One region of the Streptomyces sp. NPDC055013 genome, then DNA from elsewhere that is predicted to be linked to it. Evidence: riboswitches for the same ligand, from Rfam matches in the RefSeq annotation. Region 1 holds a riboswitch; each other region holds the start of a gene.

Region 1 (4,474 bases):
CTGCCGTGGCGGAGCCGTCACCGTCTCGGGCGTCGTCGTGGATGGCACGGATGTCGCCGCCCGCGCACAGTCCGCGCTCCCCCGCGCCGGCGATGACGACGGTCTCGACGGCCGGGTCGTGCTGCCATTCCGTGAGCGCCTGGTCGATGCGTCGGACCATGGCGTGGGTGAGGGCGTTGAGGGCCTTCGGCCGGTTGAGGGTGATGTGGGCGGCACGGCCCTTCGTGTGGAGCAGGACGGCGTCCTCGGTGCCGGTCATCCGAACGCCTCCGTCAGGCCGCGGGCCACGATGACACGCATGATCTCGTTGGTTCCTTCCAGGATCTGGTGGACCCGCAGGTCGCGGACGATCTTCTCGACGCCGTACTCGCTCAGGTAGCCGTAGCCGCCGTGCAGTTGGAGCGCCCCGTCGGCGACGGAGTACCCGGTGTCGGTGGCGAAGCGCTTGGCCATGGCGCACAGGTACGGCGCCTGCGGGTCCCCGTGATCCAGGGCCTGGGCGGCCTGTTGTACGAGGGCGCGGGCGGCGGCGAGTTCGGTCGCCATGTCGGCGAGGCGGAAGCGCAGGGCCTGCGCGTCTAGGAGGCGCGCTCCGAACGCCTCCCGGTCGGCGAGGTGGGACAGGCTGCGGTCGAGTGCGCTGCGGGCACCGCCCAGGGAGCAGGCGGCGATGCCGAGCCGGCCGCCGTTGAGGCCGTTCATCGCGATCCGGAAGCCGTGGCCCTCGGCGCCGAGCAGCCGGTCGGCGGGCAGACGTACCTCGTCGAGGATCACCTGACGGGTGGGCTGGGCGTTCCAGCCCATCTTGCGTTCGTTCGGCCCGAAGGAGAGACCGGCGTCGTCCTTGTCGACGACGAACGCGGAGACGCCGTCAGCGCCTTCGCCTCCGGTACGGGCCATCACGAGGTAGAGCTGGGAGACGCCCGCGCCGGAGATGAACTGCTTCACCCCCGTGAGCACCCAGTGATCGCCGTCGCGAACCGCACGCGTGGTGAGGGCGGCGGCGTCCGAGCCCGCTCCGGGTTCCGTGAGGCAGTAGCTGCCCAGGTCTTCCATGGCGCACAAGCGGGGCAGCCAGCGCTCGCGTTGCGCGGCGTCGCCGTAGTGGTCGATCATCCAGCCGACCATGTTGTGGATGGACAGGTAACCGGCGATGGAGGGGCAGCCGGCGGCCAGGGTCTCGAAGACGAGCACGCCGTCGGCGCGGGTGAGGCCGGAGCCGCCCGACTCCTCGCGGACGTAGACGCCGCCGAGGCCGAGCCCGGCGGCCTTGCGGAGCACGTCGACGGGGAAGTGCTTGTCACGGTCCCAGTCGAGGGCGTGCGGGGCGAGGTGGTCCTGGGCGAAGTCGAGGGTGGTCTCGACGAGGGCCTGCTGGTCCTCGGTGAGCAAGGTGCTGGTCATGTCGCTCAGCCCATCGTGGGGATCGTGAAGCTCGCGCCTTCCCTCAGGCCTGCGGGCCAGCGCGAGGTGACCGTCTTCGTGCGGGTGTAGAAGCGGATGGCGTCCGGGCCGTGCTGGTTGAGGTCGCCGAAGCCGGAGCGCTTCCAGCCACCGAAGGTGTGGTAGGCGACGGGAACCGGGATGGGCACGTTGACGCCGACCATGCCGGTGTTCACGCGCCGGGTGAAGTCGCGGGCCGTGTCGCCGTCCCGGGTGAAGATCGCGACGCCGTTGCCGTAGAGGTGCTCGCTGGGCAGGCGCAGGGCCTCCTCGTAGTCGGCGGCGCGGACGACGGACAGGACCGGCCCGAAGATCTCCTCCTGGTAGATGCGCATCGCGGGGGTGACCCGGTCGAAGAGGGAGGCACCGGCGAAGAAGCCGTTCTCGTGACCGGGAAGGACGAAGTTCCTTCCATCGACGACCAGTTCAGCGCCCTCCTCGACGCCGAGGTCGACGTAGGAGCGCACCCGGTCGAGCGCGTCCTGCCCGACAAGGGGCCCGAAGTCGGCCTCGGGGTCGTCGCTGCGGCCGATCCGCAGGCTGCCGATGCGCTCCTTGAGGCGGGCGACCAGCGCATCGGCGGTGTCCTCACCGACCGGCACGGCGACCGAGATCGCCATGCAGCGCTCACCCGCCGAGCCGTATCCGGCGCCGATGAGGGCGTCCACGGCCTGGTCGAGATCGGCGTCCGGCATGACGATCATGTGGTTCTTGGCACCGCCGAAGCACTGGGCGCGCTTGCCGTGGGCGGCTGCGGTGGCGTAGACGTGCGCGGCGATCGGCGTGGAGCCGACGAAGCCGAGGGCGGCGACACGGGGGTCTTCGAGCAGGGTGCCGACTGTCTCCCGGGCGCCGTTGACGACGTTGAGGACGCCGGGCGGCAGACCGGCCTCCAGGAACAACTCGGCCAGTCGCAGCGGGACGGACGGGGCGCGCTCCGACGGCTTGAGGATGAAGCCGTTTCCGCATGCCAGCGCCGGGGCGGCCTTCCACAGCGGGATCATCGCGGGGAAGTTGAACGGGGTGATGCCCGCGACCACGCCGAGAGGTGCGCGCAGGGAGTGGACGTCGATGCCGGTGCCGGCGTTGTCGGTGAACTCGCCCTTGAGGAGGTGCGGGATGCCGGCGGCGAACTCGACCACCTCCAGCCCGCGCTGGAGGTCACCGTGGGCGTCGGCGATGGTCTTGCCGTGCTCGGACGACAGCAGCCGGGCCAGCGCGTCCTTCTCCTGTTCGACGAGGTGGAGGAACCGGAGGAACACGCGGGCGCGGCGCTGCGGGTTCCACTCCCCCCACGCCTGTTGCGCCTGCGCCGCGTCGGCGATCGCCGCCTCGGTCTCGGCACGGGTGGCGAGGGGCACGTGGGCCTGGATCTCGCCGGTGTTGGGGTCGTACACATCGCCGAACGTCCCCGAGGTTCCCGGGGTGTGCTTGCCGCCGATGAAGTGGGTCAACTCACGCACGGGGGCGTGGTCTTGTACGCGGACCATGGGTGCCTGCTCTCGTCAGGTGATCCGGGATGGCGCGCGGCGCCACCGCACACGGACGCGGTGGCGTGTGTGCGGGAAGGCTGCGCGAGATCGCGTATGGCGAGGGGACCGTCAGGCTGTGACGGCCGGGCGCGCGACAAGCCGTCGGGCTGGTCGGGCGGGTCCGCCGGAGTCGTGGATGCACACCGGTGCCATGCGTGTCAGCTCCATCCTCGTGGACAACACGGAACATCCCACGGCCGGTATCCTGACTCCCGGATCAGCGCGCGCCGTCCGCCTTCCCGACATCCAGCTCGTCAGTGGCGTTCTGCTCGACGGCGTACTCCCCGGTCACAGTGGCGGGACCGCGCCGGATTCACACCGGCTTCCCTGCACCGCGGGCTTACCTCTCGAATATATAGTTGGACGTCCTAGTAAATCCAGTGTTGTGCGGACCTTGGCGGCCCGGGCGCGAAGTCCTCGAATCCTAGGGCTGATTGCACCCTGCGGGATGCTCTTCGTGCAACGTCCCGTCCGGTTCGGTCCCTTGCCCTTCAGGGTGGAGCAATGCCCCATAGCCCGGGCAGCGCGCCAGCAGATCGTGGTGGTGACCCACGTCCACGATCCGCCCCTCTTCGAGGAGTACGACGGTGTCAGCGGTGGCGAGCGTGGAGGGGCGGTGGGCGACGATGAGGGTCGTACGGCCGGCGCGGGCCGCGCGCAGGGCTTGGTCGACCTCCGCCTCGCTCTCCGCGTCCAGGTTGGAGACCGCCTCGTCGAGGACGAGGACCGGGGTGTCGGCAAGGAGGGCGCGGGCGATGGCGATGCGCTGGCGCTGGCCGCCGGAGAGGTGGCTGCCGCGTTCTCCGGCGAGGGTGTCGTAGCCGTCGGGGAGGTCGCGCGTGATGAAGTCGTGGGCGTGGGCGGCACGGGCCGCCTTCTCGACGTCGGCGTCGGTGGCGTCGGGACGGGCGAGGCGGATGTTGTCGCTGATCTTCAGGTTGAAGAGATAGGTGTCCTGGGGGACCGCGGCGACGAGGCGCCGGAGTTGGGGCAACGGCAGGGTGCGCAGGTCGTGGCCGCCGATGGTGATCGAACCGGCGGCCGGGTCCCAGTGACGCTGAAGGAGGGAGGCACAGGTGCTCTTTCCCGCGCCGGAGTGGCCCGCGAGGGCAACCGTGGTGCCGGCGGAGACGGTGAACGTGATGTCGCTGATCGCGTCCGGGAGTTGCGGGCGGTAGCGGAAGCGGACGCCGTCGAAGGCGACCGTGGCGTCGATGCGCTCCGTGGGTGCGGGTTCGTCGGTCGTCTGGTCGGTGACGTCCGGCTCGGCGGTGACGATCTCGGTGAGTCGCACGGCCGCGGCTCGGATGGCGGCGAGCTCGCGCCAGGTGTCGACGAGGGTCATCAGCGGGAGGAAGGCGAAGGCGCCGAGGACGGCCGCGACGGGGACCTGCTCGGTGCGCAGGCTGCCCGTGTCGACGAGGGCGAGCGCGGTGAGCAGCACGGCGATCAGGCCGATGGCGGCGATGGCGTCGCCTGCCGCCTTCTCGACGCCGCCG
Region 2 (4,474 bases), on a different contig from region 1:
ACATCGAGGAGAGCTTTCCGATGGTCGGCGTCTCCAGGAACAGGTTCAGGGACTGCGCCTGGTCGAGGAACGGGGTCCGCGCCGCCGCCATGTCGATCAGGCCGCGCTGCGGGATCTCCCACGCCGTGCGGTAGAGCCGCCGTACGTCCTCGGGGATCCAGGCGAACTCCTGCACCGAGCCGTTCGCCTCGCGCAGCGCCTCACGGGTGCGGGCGTCCCAGACGCCGAGCTCCTTGAGCTCGTTGACCAGGTAGGAGTTGACCTGGAGGAACTCTCCGGAGAGCGTCTCGCGCTTGAACAGGTTGGAGACCTGCGGCTCGATGCACTCGTAGACACCGGCGATCGACGCGATGGTCGCGGTGGGCGCGATGGCGAGGAGGAGGGAGTTGCGCATGCCGGTGGTGGCGATACGGCTGCGCAGGGCAGCCCAGCGCTCCGGCCAGGTCAGCTCGACACCGTAGTGGTCGGGGTGCAGGACACCCCGGGCGGTACGGGTCTTCTCCCAGGCCGGCAACGGTCCGTTGCGCTCGGCGAGGTCGGCGGAGGCCTCGTAGGAGGCGAGCATGATGCGCTCGGCGATCCGGGTCGACAGGGCTTTCGCCTCGGCCGAGTCGAAGGGCAGGCGCAGTTTGAAGAAGACGTCCTGCAGGCCCATGGCGCCGAGTCCGACCGGCCGCCACTTGGCGTTCGACCGGCCCGCCTGCTCGGTCGGGTAGAAGTTGATGTCGACGACCCGGTCGAGGAACGTGACGGCCGTGCGGACGGTGGCGTCGAGCCGCTCCCAGTCGATGTCGCCGGTCATCGTGTTCACGAAGGCGCCGAGGTTGACCGACCCCAGGTTGCAGACCGCCGTCTCCCCGTCGTCCGTGACCTCCAGGATCTCCGTGCAGAGGTTGGAGGAGTGGACGACATGGCCCGGCAGGGCCGTCTGGTTGGCGGTGCGGTTGGCGGCGTCCTTGAAGGTCATCCAGCCGTTGCCGGTCTGCGCGAGGGTGCGCATCATGCGGCCGTACAGGTCACGGGCGGGAATGGTCTTCTTCGCGAGCCCGGCCGCCTCGGCCTTGCGGTACGCGGCGTCGAACTCGTCGCCCCACAGGTCCACGAGATCCGGCACGTCCGACGGCGAGAACAGCGACCACGGCTGGTCGGCGTTGACCCGGCGCATGAACTCGTCCGGGACCCAGTGCGCGAGGTTCAGGTTGTGCGTACGGCGGGCGTCCTCACCGGTGTTGTCGCGCAGCTCCAGGAACTCCTCGATGTCGGAGTGCCAGGTCTCCAGGTACACCGCGGCCGCGCCCTTGCGCCGGCCGCCCTGGTTCACCGCGGCGACCGAGGCGTCGAGGGTCTTCAGGAACGGGACGATGCCGTTGGAGTGACCGTTGGTGCCGCGGATCAGCGAACCCCGGGAGCGGATACGGGAGTACGACAGCCCGATGCCGCCGGCGTGCTTGGAGAGGCGGGCGACCTGGTGGTAGCGGTCGTAGATGGAGTCCAGCTCGTCCTTGGGGGAGTCGAGGAGGTAGCAGGACGACATCTGGGGGTGCCGGGTGCCGGAGTTGAAGAGGGTGGGGGAGGACGGGAGGTAGTCGAGGCGGCTCATGAGCCCGTAGAGCGCGGAGACTTCGTCCACCGACCGGGCGGTGTCGTCCTCGGCGAGACCGGCGGCGACGCGCAGCATGAAGTGCTGGGGCGTCTCGACGACCTTGCGGGTGATGGGGTGCCGCAGGAGGTACCGGCTGTGCAGGGTGCGCAGGCCGAAGTAGCCGAAGCGGTCGTCGGCGTCGGTGTCGACCAGGGCGTCGAGGCGGGCCGCGTGCAGCCGCACGAACTCGGCGGTCCGGTCGGCGATGAGGCCCTCACGGTGTCCGACCGCGACCGATCCGGTGAAGGACGTCACGCCCTGCGAGGCGGCCTCGGCGGCGATGGAGAGGGTCAGCAGCCGGGCGGCGAGCCTGCTGTAGGCGGGGTCCTCGGAGATCAGGCCGGCCGCCGCCTCGGTGGCCAGCTCGCGCAGCTCCGCCTCGTCCGCGAACGCGGACCGGCCGCGCAGCGCGGCGGCGGCGACCCGGCCGGGGTCGGCGTCGGCGAGGTCGGCGGTCAGCTCGGTCAGGGTCCGCAGCAAGGCGGTTCCCGGAGCGTCCTCGTCCGTGGGGACGGTAGGAACGGCTGAGGCCGGGTCTGCTGGCGCGATGGTCACGTGGGGGCTCTCCCTCGCTCGGCACGGGGGCCTCGGCGAGGGCAGGGGGCAGCACACGAGCGCACACGGCGTCGCGTCCACCGGCCCATTCCACGAGGCCCGGACGTCGGGCGCACCGGCCGGGTGGCCGGGCGCGCTGTCGGCAGGTCCTCGGACTGACTCCTGCGCACGCCGGTCCTGGGAACAGACATGCACAAGTACACCGTTGCGGGACAGTTCCGGATTCGCACCGGATTCCCCTGCGGCGACAGCGAGCATGAGCATACATCTTGTGCTCACCCGCCACGCCACCCCCAGATGTTGTGTCGTGCTGGTTTCAGAGCGTCAACTTGTAGGTGAGGAGAGTGATGTCGGCGAGTATCCGGATCTCGACCCTCGCCGGGGCGCGCATGCCGGCCATGGGGCCGCCGGGTTGCGGGGAGTTCCGGGAGTGCTTCCATGGAGATAGGTGTCGGCGCCCCGCGGTCGCTCCGTTTCGAGAGTCCTTCTCGGAAGGAGACGAACGATGACGAGGGTCGTGCGTCGCCCGCCCGGCAAGAAGCGGCCGCGCGACGCGCCGATGGCGACGCTGGCTCCGAGACGGGCGGGCACCTGGGTCAGGCAGGGGTTCGTGGGCCACTGGCACCGGCTGATGATCCGCCTGGAGGCCCGCGGCGGCACCACCCGCCCCAGGAAATGGCGCCGGTGGTTCACCTACACCAACGTCACCCGGGCCATCTGGACGGTGGCCGCGCTCGCCCTGTTCGCCTGGGTGGTGGAGGGCCTGTACATCCTGATCTCGAGCAACACGACCGGCTTCGAGCGGTGGCGGCAGGGCAACCCCGGATTCGAGACGGTCATGCGCTTCGTCGGCCCGGTGCTCGCCGCGTCGATCGCCGCCACACTCTTTCTGTTCTGGTGGTACCGCTGGACCAAGCGGCGCTATCTCGCCAAGGCACGGGACGACCCCCACCGACTGGTGCTCACCGCAGGCCCGGACACCGCCGAGATCGTGGGCCGCGAGGAGATCGCCCAGGTCATCGCCGAACGGCTGCGGGAGCGCGCCACCCGCCGGCCCTATCTGCTGGTCGGCGGCGTCGGTGTGGGCAAGACCGCCGTCCTGGTACGCCTCACGGAACTGCTGGCGGAGCAGAACGCCGTACCCGTGCCGATCCGGCTGCGGGACGCGAACGGCGGCACCGACCTGAACTTCGAACGCATGGCCAAGCAGCGCTTCACCGAAGAGGCACCCCGGGGCATCCTCGCGCGCGGCAAGACCGAGCGGGTCTGGCAGCAACTCCTGGCCGACGACAAACCGGTCGTCATCGCCGACGGACTGGAGGAGGCTCTCCTCGGCGACGGCCTCGAACAGCACCGGGACAACATCATCCGGCGGGCCATCGAGCGCGCCCACGAGGAGAAGCTGCCCCTCGTCATCGCCTCCCGTCCGCACAGCCCGCTGGAGAGCACCCCGGCCGCGATCGTGGAGCTGGAACCGCTCAGCGAGGAGGAGGCCCTGCGGTTCGTCCAGGCACGCGTCCCGGAGACGGACGAACGCCGCGTGGACTGGATCGTGGAGACGGCGGAGGTGACCGAGTCGCCGGTCTACCTCCAGATCGCCCGCGAACTGCACCGCCACGGCGCCCTGGAGCACGACCGGCCCGACAACGACCCGCAGCACATGAACACCCGCAGCCGCGACCGCGGCATGCTGCGGCTGTGGCTGCTGGAGACCTGGGACGAGGCGCTGTGCCAGGGCAGGCTGCGCCGGGACGTCGCGCTGAGCCGGCAGGAACGCCGCGACGCCCTCGAAGTGGTCTCCGCCCTGGCCTGTCTGGGACTGCTCCAGGACAAGCTGGAGGTCGGCCTCGGAGAGCTGCTCGACTCGGACGTCCACCCCGGTCCGATGCGACGCGCGCAGGCCCGCGCCGAGCACCTGTGGGCCGGCGGACGCGCCTTCGACCGGTACGGCAGGCGCGGGAACGTCTTCTCCGAGTGGCACCGGCAGCAGATCTGGGACGTGCTGTGCCGGCGGATCGGCCCGGACGAGAGGAAGCGGTTGCGCGGCGGCAACATGGACCAGTGCCGCGCCGCCCTCGCCCGGATCGCACGCAATGCGGACAGGCTCGGACTGGTGGAGGGCTTCGAGCGCAAGGTCCGTTTCCCGCACAGCATCATCCAGGCCTACTTCGGCTATCGCGTGCTGCGGCAGCTGGGCGAGCGGGGCGCCGGCGAGCTCGTCGAGCATGTGCTCCAGCCGCCCGGGCCCAGCCGTGAACTGCTCATGGCCCTGGTGCT
Region 3 (4,474 bases), on a different contig from region 1:
TTCAGCGCGGCGAGCCCGTCCTCCCAGGCCCGCTTGCCGCCCAGCAGACGTACGACGGCGATGTCCGAGCCCTCGATGAGCGCGGGCAGTTCCTCGGTGACGTCCACGCGGGTCGGATTGCCGATCCGGTACGAGGCACCGGAAGCGGCCCTGGCCGCCAACAGGTCCGTGTCGGCGGTCGACAACAACAACACAGTGCTCATGCGGGCGCTCCCGGTGGAATGAAAGGCAGTCCTTGCGGCGCGCCCGACTCGATGAGCCGACGGAGCGCGTCCGTGTCAGCGTGCTGTTCGATCAGGTCGCCGAGCCGGTCGAGCTGTTCCTCGCGCAGCGCGGCGAACGACGTGTCGGGGGCCGGCACGAAGCGGCGGCCCGCGGCGGCGGCCACCTCGCGCAGGAAGGCCCGCCGGAAACCGTCCGACTCCAGCGAACCGTGCCAGTGCGTGCCCCAGGTCTGGCCGACCCGGCAGCCGTCGAGGAAGGCTTCCCCGCCATGGATCTCGGCGACCCCGTGGTGGATCTCGTACCCCGCGACGTGCGCGCCGAGGGCCTCTCCCTCCGGCCGGGTGAGGGTCTTCTCGCGGGCGAACCGCACCCGCACGGGCAACACACCGAGCCCCTCGACATGGCCCCGCCGGCTCTCGACCTCGTCCTCGATGTGCTCGCCGAGGACCTGGAAGCCGCCGCAGATGCCGAGGACGGGCCGGCCTTCGGCGACCCTGCGCTTCAGGGCCTCCGCGAGCCCCCGCTCCCGCAGCCACTCCAGCGCCCGGACCGTCCCCCGGGTCCCCGGGACGATGACGAGATCGGCGTCCGCCAGCTCCTCAGGCCGGTCCACGAACCGCACGACGACGCCGGGTTCGGCGGCCAGGGCGTCGACGTCGGTGAAGTTGGACATGAGCGGCACGGCACAGACGGCGATCCGCAGCACGTCCTCGCCGAGAGGCGGAGCGACGTTCGACTCCCGGACGGTCCCGCGCAGGGACACCCGCAGCCCGTCCTCCTCGTCGATGCCCAGGCCGTGCTGGAAGGGGAGGATGCCGTAGGTGTGCCGTCCGGTGAGGCCGTGCAGCATGTCGATCCCCGGCTCCAGGAGGCTGACGTCGCCGCGGAACTTGTTCACCAGGAATCCGGCGACGAGCGCCTGATCCTCGGGCGAGAGGAGGGCGACCGTCCCGAAGAAGGAGGCGAACACGCCCCCGCGGTCGATGTCACCCACCACCAGCACGGGCAGCCCGGCGTTGCGGGCGATCCCCATGTTGACGATGTCGGTCCGCCGCAGATTGATCTCGGCCGGAGAGCCGGCCCCCTCACAGATCACCGCGTCATACGTGCCCCGCAACTCGGCGAGACAGTCGAGCACGGTCCCCAGCAACTGCTGCTGCCGCCCGCCGTGATAGCCGCGTGCGCTCAGCTCACCCACCGGCTTGCCCAGCAGCACGACCTGACTGCTCTGCTCCCCACCGGGCTTGAGCAGCACGGGATTCATCAGCGCGGTCGGCTCGACCCGGCACGCCTGTGCCTGCATGGCCTGCGCCCGCCCGATCTCGGCGCCCTCACGCGTGACGAACGAGTTGAGGGACATGTTCTGCGCCTTGAACGGCGCGACCTTCACTCCCTGCCGCACCAGCCACCGGCAGATCCCGGCGGTGACGACGCTTTTGCCGGCGTCGGACGTCGTGCCGGCGACGAGGAGACCACCGCCCGTCATGAGGTACGCCCCTTCGCGATGCGGCGCGCGGCGACACAGACGCCGAGCGCCAGCCAGCCGACGCGCTGCGACAGCCGTACGGCCCGTTCGATGTCCTGCGTGCCGACGGCCCGCCCGTCCCCGTTCAGCACGGGCCGGTGCTCGACCCGTCCGCCGTACGACAGCGTCCCGCCCAGCCGGACCCCGAGCGCCCCCGCGAAGGAGGCCTCCACGGGCCCCGCGTTGGGGCTCGGGTGCTGGGCGGCATCGGCGCGCCACGCTCGTACCGCCCCACGGGGGTCACCCCCGGCGACGGCGGCGAGTACGGCGGTCAGCCGGGATCCCGGCCACCCCGCCACGTCGTCGAGCCTCGCCGAAGCCCAGCCGTAGCGCCGGTACCTGGGCGACTTGTGCCCCACCATGGCGTCGAGCGTGTTCACCGCCCGGAACCCGACCAGCCCGGGAACGCCTGCCACGGCGCCCCACACCAGCGCCCCCACGACCGCGTCGGAGGTGTTCTCGGCGACGGACTCCACGACCGCCCGCGCGATCCCGTCCGCGTCCAGTGCCTGCGGATCCCGCCCGCACAGATGCGGCAGCCGGGCACGTGCCGCCTCGACGTCCCCCGCTTGCAGTGCCTGCCCGATCACCCGGGCCTCCCGGGCGAGCGAAGTCCCCCCGACGACCGCCCAGGTGGCGGCGCCGGTCAGCGCGACGGAGGTGGCGGGGGACGTACGTGCGAGACGAGCCGCGGCGGCACCGAGCGCCACGGCGCCACCGGCGCACACAGCGGTGTGCACCGCACCGAAAGCGCGGTGGTCGCGCCACAGGACCCGTTCCACGGCGGCGGCGGTCCGCCCGAACACGGCGACCGGATGCCCCCGGCGAGGATCGCCGAGCAGCAGATCACCGAGAAGTCCGGCGGCGGCGCCGTACGCGAAGACGCGATCGGCACGCATCGGGGTCAGCCGATCGTCGAGTCAGACGAGGGTCCGGTTCTGCATGTCGATCGGCAGGCGAGCATCGCGTTATGTCCTCACTCAGGGTGTCCGCGCCCTGGTTCGACGAGATCGGCGGTGAGAGTTCCTGGCTCCCGGGGGCTATCTACCCCGGTGACAGTGGCGGGACCGCGCCGGATTCACACCGGCTTCCTCTCCTGCCGCCGCACATGGCTCCGGCAGTCCACCACGGGGTTGGAACGGCCGTCAACTTGCCGTTGACCTGCGAAGGGAGAGTGTGCGAAGGCCCACACAGCAGTGAGGTGCGGGACGGTGATCCGTCCCGCACCTCGGGTGTTTCAGGTGGTGCGCGTCGTGCGTCAGGCCACGATCAGATAGATGCCGTACGCCACTGCCGCCGCGCATGCCGCGAAGCACGCGTACGCGCCCGTGACCGCGAGAGAGGCCGAGTCGCCCTGCGCCACGGCCCGTTCGCGTCGCGACAGGCCCGCGATGCCGAGGGTGAACAGACCCACCAGGGCCACGGTCACCACGAGGCTGACGCCGAAGACGGAGCCGAGTGCCGCCCAGTCGATCTTCATGCTTCTGCTTTCTTGAGTGAGTGAGGGGGAGTGACTGGAATGACCGGGTGCGTCAGACGGAGGCCTTCGAAGGCTTCGGCTCCGAGGACTGGGCCGGGATGGTGGCCGTGAGCTCCTCGGTCGCCGTGCCCGCGGGCGGCGGGGTAACGGCGGCCATGGCCGTGGTCACCACGCCGGCCGGCTCGTCGGACTCGTTGACGTTGGTGTGGTCGATGACCTCGCGGCGGGAGATCTTCCAGATCGCGGCGCTGGAGGCGACCAGGAAGACCGCGACGACGGCCGTGCCCCAGGCACCGAAGCCCGTCACGTACTCCGCGATCGCGCCGACCAGTGCGGCGGCCGGGAGGGTCAGGCCCCAGGCGACGAACATGCGGGTCGCCGTCGACCAGCGGACCACGCCGCCCTTGCGGCCGAGGCCCGCGCCCATCACCGCGCCGGAGACGGAGTGCGTGGTGGACAGGGAGAAGCCGAGGTGGGAGGAGGCCAGGATGACGGTGGCCGCGCTGGTCTGGGCGGCGAAGCCCTGCTGCGGCTGAAGGTCGGTCAGGCCCTTGCCCATGGTGCGGATGATGCGCCAGCCACCGAGGTAGGTGCCGAGCGCGATGGCCACGCCCGCGGAGAGGATGACCCACATGGGCGGGTCGGAGTCGGGCGCGAGGGTGCCGCCGGCGACCAGGGCGAGGGTGATGATGCCCATGGTCTTCTGCGCGTCGTTGGTGCCGTGGGCCAGGGAGACCAGGCCGGCCGAGGCGATCTGGCCGGCGCGGTAGCCCTTCTTGGCGGACTCGCCGTCGGCCTTCTTGCCGAGCGAGTAGGTCAGGCGGGTGGCCAGCAGCGCGGCGATTCCCGCGACCAGCGGGGCGGCGATCGCCGGGATCAGCACCTTGGTGACGAGCGCGTCGCCGTGGACCGCGCCGACGCCGGCCGAGGCGATGGTGGCGCCGATCAGACCGCCCATCAGGGCGTGCGAGGAGCTGGAGGGCAGGCCCACCAGCCAGGTCAGCAGATTCCAGAGGATCGCGCCGACCAACGCGGCGAAGATGACCTCGGGACGGATGCCGGTCTCGTCGACGAGACCTTTGGAGATCGTGTTGGCGACCTCCACGGAGAGGAAGGCGCCGACAAGGTTCAGCGCGGCGGACATGGCCACCGCGACCTTGGGCTTGAGCGCACCGGTCGAGATGGTGGTGGCCATCGCGTTGGCGGTGTCGTGGAAACCGTTCGTGAAATCGAACGCGAGTGCG

What was found. A riboswitch is a leader RNA that binds a small molecule or an ion and turns the genes downstream of it on or off. The one in region 1 is predicted to bind cobalamin.
Region 2: it holds a riboswitch for cobalamin, as region 1 does, so the genes downstream of both, ACWGDB_RS34570 (ribonucleoside-diphosphate reductase subunit alpha) here and ACWGDB_RS07545 (CoA-acylating methylmalonate-semialdehyde dehydrogenase) in region 1, are expected to answer to the same signal.
Region 3: it holds a riboswitch for cobalamin, as region 1 does, so the genes downstream of both, ACWGDB_RS29325 (cobalamin biosynthesis protein) here and ACWGDB_RS07545 (CoA-acylating methylmalonate-semialdehyde dehydrogenase) in region 1, are expected to answer to the same signal.

What each region holds. Positions count from the first base shown of each region.
Region 1 covers NZ_JBSGVW010000004.1:270,838-275,311, forward strand. Annotated here, with positions in the region: gene ACWGDB_RS07535 (enoyl-CoA hydratase/isomerase family protein) at 1-259, opposite strand, end outside; gene ACWGDB_RS07540 (acyl-CoA dehydrogenase family protein) at 256-1,404, opposite strand; gene ACWGDB_RS07545 (CoA-acylating methylmalonate-semialdehyde dehydrogenase) at 1,410-2,933, opposite strand; cobalamin riboswitch at 3,154-3,327, opposite strand; gene ACWGDB_RS07550 (ABC transporter ATP-binding protein) at 3,400-4,474, opposite strand, start outside.
Region 2 covers NZ_JBSGVW010000039.1:32,178-36,651, reverse strand. Annotated here, with positions in the region: gene ACWGDB_RS34570 (ribonucleoside-diphosphate reductase subunit alpha) at 1-2,197, opposite strand, end outside; cobalamin riboswitch at 2,322-2,461, opposite strand; gene ACWGDB_RS34565 (ATP-binding protein) at 2,703-4,474, shown strand, end outside.
Region 3 covers NZ_JBSGVW010000028.1:76,614-81,087, forward strand. Annotated here, with positions in the region: gene cobN (cobaltochelatase subunit CobN) at 1-203, opposite strand, end outside; gene ACWGDB_RS29320 (cobyric acid synthase) at 200-1,711, opposite strand; gene ACWGDB_RS29325 (cobalamin biosynthesis protein) at 1,708-2,649, opposite strand; cobalamin riboswitch at 2,752-2,892, opposite strand; gene ACWGDB_RS29330 (hypothetical protein) at 3,009-3,230, opposite strand; gene ACWGDB_RS29335 (anion permease) at 3,283-4,474, opposite strand, start outside.